2 regions of the Arthrobacter sp. A5 genome follow, and region 1 is predicted to be linked to the other one. Evidence: riboswitches for the same ligand, from Rfam matches in the RefSeq annotation. Region 1 holds a riboswitch; the other holds the start of a gene.
What was found. Region 1 has a riboswitch for fluoride ahead of ACLLJI_RS17320 (MFS transporter). Riboswitches for the same ligand answer to the same signal wherever they lie in the genome.
Positions count from the first base shown of each region.

Region 2: another riboswitch for fluoride. It lies ahead of ACLLJI_RS09315 (universal stress protein); the one in region 1 lies ahead of ACLLJI_RS17320 (MFS transporter).

Region 1 is NZ_CP180316.1:3,668,437-3,672,801, reverse strand. Features, by position in the region: gene ACLLJI_RS17335 (hypothetical protein) at 1-70, shown strand, start outside; gene ACLLJI_RS17330 (YkvA family protein) at 75-521, shown strand; gene ACLLJI_RS17325 (cation transporter) at 511-1,116, shown strand; fluoride riboswitch at 1,493-1,568, shown strand; gene ACLLJI_RS17320 (MFS transporter) at 1,588-2,922, shown strand; gene ACLLJI_RS17315 (MutS-related protein) at 2,941-3,450, opposite strand; gene eno (phosphopyruvate hydratase) at 3,955-4,365, opposite strand, start outside.
Region 2 is NZ_CP180316.1:1,995,510-1,999,874, forward strand. Features, by position in the region: gene ACLLJI_RS09300 (hypothetical protein) at 1-430, opposite strand, end outside; gene ACLLJI_RS09305 (DUF2382 domain-containing protein) at 427-1,212, opposite strand; gene ACLLJI_RS09310 (hypothetical protein) at 1,697-1,849, opposite strand; fluoride riboswitch at 2,066-2,144, shown strand; gene ACLLJI_RS09315 (universal stress protein) at 2,170-2,727, shown strand; gene ACLLJI_RS09320 (fluoride efflux transporter FluC) at 2,724-3,224, shown strand; gene crcB (fluoride efflux transporter CrcB) at 3,221-3,589, shown strand; gene ACLLJI_RS09330 (nitronate monooxygenase) at 3,630-4,365, shown strand, end outside.

The DNA.
Region 1 (4,365 bases):
CTATGCAGAGAGGGTCTATGCGGTCCTTCACGCCCCGGTCGACTCGGTGATGCCAGGGACGGGAGAGTAGGGCTTTGAAGTGGTGGGAACCGTTGCTCGGGATCTTGGCAGGTCTGGCCGCCATCTATCTGGTTCTTTTGTTGGCCATCTGGATTTATGCCCGGCGCCATCCGGAGACGGTGGGTCTAAACGATGCACTGCGTCTGTTGCCGGATCTTTTGCGCGTCATCCGGCGCATGGGCGCTGACCGGTCCCTGCCGCGTGGTGTTCGTGTCCGGCTTGTTCTGCTGCTGGTGTACTTGGTGTCTCCGCTGGATCTTGTCCCGGACTTCCTGCCGGTGATTGGTCACGCAGATGACGTCATCATTGTGGCGATCACATTGCGTTCGGTGATTCGCAGTGCTGGGCCGGTGTCGCTGCGCGAGCACTGGCCCGGGACTCCGGCCGGATTGGCGATCATTGAACGGCTCGCAGGGCTGGGCCCGACGGCCGCGAAATCGGGGCAGAGCGATGGTGCTTGACGATGTGCAGGCCGTGGACTCGAATCGGCTGCGGCGGCGCGGATTTGCCCTGGAATGGTTCACTTTGGGCTGGAACGTGATTGGTGTCGTTATTCTGGCGGTTGCCTCGATTGCGGCCGGGTCGGTGGCCCTTGCCGGGTTCGGCCTGGACAGCCTGATTGAGATCGGCGCCAGCCTGGTCGTGATCTGGGAACTCTCGGGCACCGGCGAACAGCGTCAAAGATGGGCCCTGAAATTGATTGGCGGGGCGTTTCTTGTCCTGGCAGGCTACCTGTTGGTCCAATCCGGGGTTGCCTTGGCCGTAGGTCACCGTGCGACACCGAGTCCGGGTGGGATTGCCTGGACTGCTGTCACGGCCGTCGTCATGTTTACCCTCGCTGCGGGCAGGTCACGCACGGGCAAGGCGTTGGGCAATCGGGTCCTGGTGGCCGAAGGGCGGGTGACGTTCATCGACGGGTTGCTGGCCACTGCGGTCCTGACCGGTGTCGTGCTCAATGATTTGGCGGGGTGGCGGTGGGCGGATCCGCTGGCGGGCCTGGTCATCGTCTACTACGCCGTCCGTGAAGCCATGGACATTTTCCGCCATCACCATTAGCCGGTGGCGCGCCCACCCCCGGTGCTCCCGGGCATCGTTGGCGGGTGCATGGAATGGAGATTCCTGGCCGCGCGGTGGGTGTCGTCGCAGGCCGGGTCCTGTCGCCGGCGATGGCCAGACGGGGGCGGTGGGGCGTGTCCTTGCCATGTGTTGCGCTGGGGCAGGGATTCCTGGGCACAGCCACCCCGGGCCCTGTGGCCTTGGCACTGACGACGGCCGGTTCCCCGGCGGATTGCGGACCAATGTGCTGGAGGTCAGCGTGCCGCCGACCCGTCCGAGGATCCGTGTTCCCTGGACGGCCGGTCAGGGGAAGCATCTGTTGGCGTCTGGGGGCTTTTTGCGGTGCGTGTCAGCTGGGCCGGCTTTCGGTTACGATCGTGCTAACGGTGATGGATCCCGCCGGGGCCCTGGGGTCCGAACCGCCAATATGGCTGATGGTTTCCTGCCCCGAGCGACGGGTGGGAGATTGCCATGGGCGAAACGAGTGGGGACCACGGTGGTGCAGATGATCGCACCGCCGCAGGTGAGGGCATTGGTCCGGTACCTGGGACTGCCGGTCCAGTGGGTGTCTCAGATTCCGGGTCCGGGCCGGATCGGGCGGGGAAGTGGCTCAATCCGGGCATTCTCGGGGTGGGTGCGGCTTCCTTTTTCAGTGATTCGGGCCATGAGCTCGTCACCTCCTTGCTGCCGTCCTTTCTCAGTTCGACCCTGCACAGCGGCCCGGCCGCGCTGGGCGCGATAGAGGGCGTCTCGGATGCCCTGGTGGGGTTGAGCAAGCTCGCTGGCGGCCCGCTGTCCAATGATCCGTCCCGCCGGGCCAAGATCGCCTCGGGCGGATACCTGCTGACCGCCATCGCGACGGCCCTGATCGGGGTCTGTACCGCGGTGTGGCAGGTCGCCGGGTTCCGTGCGCTGGCGTGGGCGTCGCGTGGGGTGCGGTCCCCGGCGCGGGACACGCTCCTGGTGTCGATCACGCCCCGGACCGCGTACGGGCGCGCGGCCGGCATTGAACGGGCGGGTGATAACGCGGGGGCCATTGTGGGCCCGCTGCTGGCGGCTTCCCTGGTGGGGCTGCTGGGCATCAGGACGGCGATCGTGTTGTCCTTTATCCCGAGCATGTTTGCTGCCGTGGCCATCGTGGTGGCCGCACGGCAGGCCCGCAAGGTGGTGGCCACCCCGGCCGGGAAGCGGACGCTCAGTTTCAATGTGGGCGAATTGCGTCAGGCCGGCTTGTTCACGGCTCTGCTGCCGGTGTCGTTCTTTGAACTGGGAAACCTTGCGGCGACGCTGCTGATCCTGCGGGCCACGACGGTACTGGAAGCCGGCGGGATGGGCGCCGGGACGGCAGTGACCGCGGCGATCCTGATGTATGCATGCCACAACGCCGCGGCGTCGGCCGCGGCCCTGGCCGGTGGGCATCTGATCGATCGGCTGAGCCCGCGACTGGTCTTCACCCTGGGCGCGGCCATGTATGTGGCCGCCTATCTACTTTTTGCCATCGATGGGGGTGGCTGGGTGGTGTTGCTGGCTGGGTTTGTGCTCGCCGGTGTCGGGATTGGCTTCGCGGAGACGTCGGAGCAGACGGCGGTGGCGTTACTGCTGCCGGACCGGTTGAGGGGCAATGGGTACGGGCTGTTGGGGCTGGTGCAGTCCTTTGGTGACCTGGGCGCGACCGTGGTGGCCGGTGTCCTGTGGGCGGTCTTCTCCCCGACCGTGGCCTTTTTGTATGCGGCGTTCTGGATGGCCGGGGCGGTCTTTTCCTCCCCGGCGCTGACGCCGCGCCGGATGACCGACACCGTTAAGTGATTGGCCCGGGACGGCCCGTCACCGGTGGTGACTGCTTCTAGGACCCATCCGTGGCGGGGGCCGGAACGCCTGCCGGTGCTTGCTGAAGATCTGCTCATAGAGGTCTTCGCCGTAGCTGGTGTAGGCCGGCTCTCCTTCTACGATTCGGTGGGTCCGTCGGCCGTCGTCTTCCCGTTGCGCCTGCAGGAACAGGGCCCTGGGCAGGTGTTGGGTGTAGAGGCCGTGGGAGAGGTCAAAGAAGTGGGTCACGAACACGATGCGTATGTTTGTCTCCAACAGGGCGGTGATGATGTTCCGGGCGATGGCTGATCCTTCGCGTTCGTTGGTGGCGGAGAAGGACTCGTTGAAGAGTACGAGTGAATGGGGGGTGATGGTGTCGGCGATGGTGCTCATGCGCTCGAGTTCCTCATCGAGTTTGCCGCTGTTGAGTTCGGCGTCTTCCTCGCGTTTGTAGTGGCTGTAGATGGCATTGCTGATGCTCGAGCTGAAGTAGTCGGCGCAGACAAACATGCCGCATTGCATCATCAGCTGGGCGGCGCCGAGGCTGCGCAGGAACGTTGATTTTCCGCCCTCGTTGGCACCGGTGAGCCAGGTGGACTGCGAGGGAACCGGTGAGAAATTCCTCCAGCCGGTGCCCGAGCCCGCGTTCGTGGGTTCCGATGACGATCATGGACGCATCCAGGGTGTGGGCCAGGCGTCCCAGCGCGTGGACGGGCTCCCCGGCCAGGGCCCGGTAGCTCCAGGGGATCCCGTACGGGGACAGGATCGGAGAGACGGTCCTTGATTCCGGCGGAGATGGCCTCAAGATCGTCATCGACCCCGTCCGGGTCGATGGGTTGGGAGGCGACCGAGCCGTCCGGTGCCTCCTCCACCAGGTAGCTGGTGACATCCACATAGGCGCAGACCAGCTCGACGTCCAGGCTGTACGCCAGCTCGGCGGCCCGGTGGGCGACGGCCAGCGGCTGGCCGGGGATGACACCCATCAACACGGGGCGGGTAATGCGGTAGTGGGCATCCCGGGGCCGTCCTGGCTCAGTCATGACGGGCGGCCGTTTCCTGAGGGCCGGTTCCCGGCCCGTAGGGCATGGCTGGGTGGGCGTCGGCGATTTCAAGGAGCCGGTTGTATTTGGCTACCCGTTCCCCCCGGGCCGGGGCCCCGGACTTGAGCTGTCCGCAGCCGGAGCCGACGGCCAGGTCCGCCACAAAAGTATCCTCTGTTTCCCCGGAACGGTGGGAGACCATGGCGGTGAACCCGCCCCGGTCGGCGACAGTAAGGGTGTCCAGGGTTTCTGTGACGGTGCCGATTTGGTTGGGTTTGATCAACACCGCGTTCGCGGCCGCCTCCGCGATGCCTGTCCGGACCCGGTCGGGGTTGGTGACGAACAGGTCATCGCCGACGACCTGCACCCGGCGGCCCAGGGCCGCCGTCAGCTCCGGCCACCC
Region 2 (4,365 bases), 1.7 Mb from region 1:
AGTACGCGACGAATAGGATGGCCAGCAATATGATGATGCCGACGATCCCGACGGTTTGCGGATTCTTCGACGCCTTGTCGAGTGCCTGGGATGCGTCGGAATTCGTCGCCACGCCGACGGCGGTGCCCGCTGCGGCGGCCAACGCCGTCAATAACACCGCCGTTCCGGTTGCCGTCAGCCAGCCGAAAAACGCCGATCCGACCTTGATCCCGCCATAACGCTCCTTTTCGCGGGCCACGGCACCTTCCCGGCTTACGGCGTCGCTCCGGCCGACGACGCCGTCCCGTCCGAGCCGATCGCCCCGGCCCGTGCGGTCATCCCGGCCGGTGCCACGGGCCTGGGACCGGTCCGCCTCCGACGGACGGTTCCGCGGCCCCGGACCGCGGGAGCGGTCCGAGGCCTCGTCCCCGGCATTGATGCTGCTGCTCACGGCCGGTTCCGGCCGCCCGAGCCCGCATCATCGACACCTTCAGTCTCGATCTTTTCCTTGCGGACTTCCTCATTGACGGTCTCTTCGCCGGAGACGGTTTCCGTGCCCAGACGCACGCGTTCGACGGGGACTGTTTCCTTCTCCACCACCGGACGCTCCTCGTGCAACGTGACCTGATGCTCGTCTTCGGTAAGGTCGGGACCGCCTAGAGCATCGCCGCGGTTGGCCTCGGTTATGGGCTCCCTCTCGATCCTGACCTCTTCACGGCTGACGGGCACGGTTTTGGTGACGTTTTCGGTGACGATGTACTTGCGGAGCCTGGCGCGGCCGGTCTCCCGTTGTTCCGTGCCGACCCGAAGCTGCTCCTCGGATCGGGTCATGGCGTCGTCCGTATTAGGACCGGATGTGTCGCGTCCAGCGGCGCCGGTCCCGGTCCCGGTCCCCTCGACGTAACCCGATCCGCCGGCTGCCAGCTCATAATATCTGTACAGCTCGTCCTGCTCTTCCTCGGACAGGTGTCCGTCGGGATCGACCCGGGGAGCATCCTTGACCTTGTCCTTGCTGTACGGCACCACAATGTCGTTCCCCCGGGCAGAGGCGTCGTCCAGTGGCACGAAGGATTCGGAAGTGCCGAAGAGCCCGGTCTTGGCGGTGACCCAGTTCGGCTGTCCTGTTTCGTCGTCGACATAGATTTGCCCGATGGATCCAATTTTGTCCCCGTTGGAGGTGAGGACGTCGCCGCCGCTTTCGGCCAGACCGGTGAGATTTTCTGTGCTGATCATGATGTTCTCGCTTTCCATTGATGGTGCTGATGAATTGTGCGCAACAGATCCGGCCCCCGTCCGCGGCCGAGGACGCCGATGGGCGTACCGGTGGGAACGTTCGCGTATTTTCGGCCGCCTTGCCGGTGCTGCTGGCAATCCAGTGGATGAAGGACGACGACGACGTCTGCCGCGCTCGACGCGGGAAGGGCAGCGGAGCTGACGAGCGCGTACCTCAAGAACACGGGCATCCGAAACACTGGCCCCGAGAAAGCGCGCCATGCCGTCACCGGCCTGGATGTGAGGAAGTCCAGCATGAATTCTCCCGATGGCTTGCTGCAGCGAAAGGTTCCGTAGAGAAACCTGCCAGTTCCTAGCTTAAACCGGCAGCACCCCAAATTGGCAAGGGTGCTTGCTATATTTTTTTCGCCCAGCTATCCAGTTGCGGATGGATGCCCGCGGGGTGTCGACCCCCGGACTTCTATCGGCTGTCGGGGTCCCGGTCTTAGCTGTCGGGCGCTGCATCCTCGTCAGGTTCCACGATGTCCGGATCAATCGATCGGGAGAAGTCGACGGCGGGCGAATCCCGGGCCCGGGCGTGCTCGCTGGGTTCCTGTTCGCTGCCGTCCGGGGCGCGGGGGTCTGGATTTTCCGTCATGGCGCCAGCGTAGTCCTGTCTTGTGTTGCTGGGAACATGCCTACGGGCAGGGCTCCGTCCACCGGTGCTGCCGGGAACATGCCTACGGGCAGGGCTCCGTCCACCGGTGCTGCCGGGAAGGGGCAGGATCCCCGCCCACCGCCAGCAGCGCAAATCCGGTGCTGGCGCTGACAGCGCAAATCCGGCGCTGGCGCAGGCTGGGGCTTGGCGGTAAAGTCGTGATCCGGTGATGGATCCCGCCGGAGCCGGCGTGCCCGGTTCGAACCGCCGGTTGGCTGATGGTTCCTGCCTTGATCAACAGAGGTGGGTGAGTCGTGGGTGTGAGCGACCAACAGCCCCGCCATCATTGGGCCCATCGGTCCGCAGAGCTGTCCGACACGTCGGGTGTCACCGGAGGGGCCGGGCCGGTATTGGTGGGCACGATGCCCGGCCAGCCGGCCGCCGTCATCCTTAACGCTGCGGCACTTGCCGTCCGGCTCGGTGTTGAATTGGTCTGCGCTTACGTGGATGTGGCCTCCTACCCCGTGACCGGCCGCGGGGGAGCACCGGCCGGTGTCAGGCCCATCGATCCAGACACTATTGACGACGGCGGCGTGGAAATTCCGGCGGAGTTGACCGATCGCCTGGGCCAGGTGCTGGCGTCCAGCCCGGTCGTGTGGTCACTGCAGCTGCTTTCCGGGGACCCGGCACGGGCACTGGGCGTGCTGGCAGCCAGTCTGCAGGCAACCATGATCGTCGTCGGCACCCGGGAGCACGGCATCGGCGCGCGACTGGAGGACCTCCTGACCGGGTCCGTGGCCGTACATTTGACGCACCGCCAGCATTGCCCGGTGCTGGTGGTTCCGCTGGCGCCCGGCGGGGCGAGGCGAGAGCGGTGACGGAACCGGCGCATACGCCTCCGGCGCTGCAGCCTTGGATTGAGGATCCGGAGGCCGTTGCGGCGCGTCCTGCGCGCCCGGTTCATCTGCACCTTGGCCATATTCTGCTGGTAATCGCCGGCGGGATCGGTGGGACACTGGCACGGTACGGTCTGGGGACCGTGCTTCCGGCGCCGGCGGGGTGGCCGCTGCCGACGCTGCTGATCAACCTTTGCGGTGCCTTATTGCTGGGACTGCTGCTGGAAAACCTGGTGCGGCGCGGACCGGACCAGGGCGCGCTGCGGATCATCCGGCTGCTGGTGGGCACCGGATGCATGGGCGCCTTCACCACCTACAGTTCGCTGGTCCTGGATGCCAATGTGCTGCTCTCCAACGGCAGGATCTCCGGTGCGGCTCTCTATCTGGGCCTGAGCCTGGTCGGCGGGCTGGCCGCCACGACCGCCGGAATCTGGGCCGGCGCGCTGTTGCACCGGAGCGCGGGCGGCGGTCCGACGTGACGGTCGTGCTGCTTGCCCTCGCCGGTGGCCTCGGCGCCGGCACCCGGTTCCTGCTGGACGGACTGATCCGCTCCCGCTTCCGTACCGCCATTCCGATGGGCACCATCGCCATCAATCTGACCGGTTCGCTGGCCCTGGGCTTGGTGGCCGGACTGGTCCTGGGCCATCAGGCGCCAACGGATTTTCAGCTCATCGCCGGCACCGGATTCCTGGGCGGATACACGACATTCAGCACCGCCAGCTTCGAGACCGTGCGGCTGATCCAGGGCGGTCGCATCTGGTTCGCCGTCGTCAACGGACTGGGCACAATGGCGCTGGCCGTGGCAGCAGGGGCTGGAGGGCTGGGGTTGGCGGCCCTGCTCTAAGGGTGCTCGTCCGTCCGAAACCACGACGTAAGGAAGTCATATGTTTATGTACTCCGATCTGCGGATGCCTCTGATCGCCGCCCCCATGGCCGGCGGGCCATCGACTCCCGGGCTCGTTGCAGCGGCCGCCGCGGCGGGGGGCCTCGGCATCCTCGCCGCGGGCTACAAAACGGTCCCCGCGATGGCAGAGGAGCTCGAAATTACCCGTGGGCTATCGGACAACCGGCTAGGAATCAACCTCTTCGTCCCGGCGCCGCCAGGGCCGGTTGGCAACGGTTCCTCATCGGATCGGGCCGCGCTCGTGGCCGGCTACCGCCGCATCCTGCAGGAGGAAGCGGACCGGTACGGCGTCTCCCTGCCGGAGCCGGATCCGTCGGACACCGATGCCTATGCCGCGAAAGTCGATTACGTCGTCGCGCACCCGCTACCCCTGGTCAGTTTCACCTTTGGCACCCCGGAACCGGATGTCGTCGAACGCCTGCACCGAGTGGGGATGCACGTGACGGTGACGGTGACGGACGCTGCCGAGGCCCGCGCCGCGGTGCGTTGCGGGGCGGACAGCCTCTGCGTCCAGGGCCCCGATGGCGGCGGGCACCGGGGCACCCACACAGCGGAGGAATCGCCGGGCAGCGACAATCTTGGCGCCCTGCTGACGGACCTCCGCCGGCTCACCACCTTGCCGCTGATTGCCGCCGGCGGTGTGCGGTCCGCGGCGAACATCACCGGACTGCTGGGACAGGGGGCGGCGGCCGTCCAGCTAGGCACCCTGCTGCTGC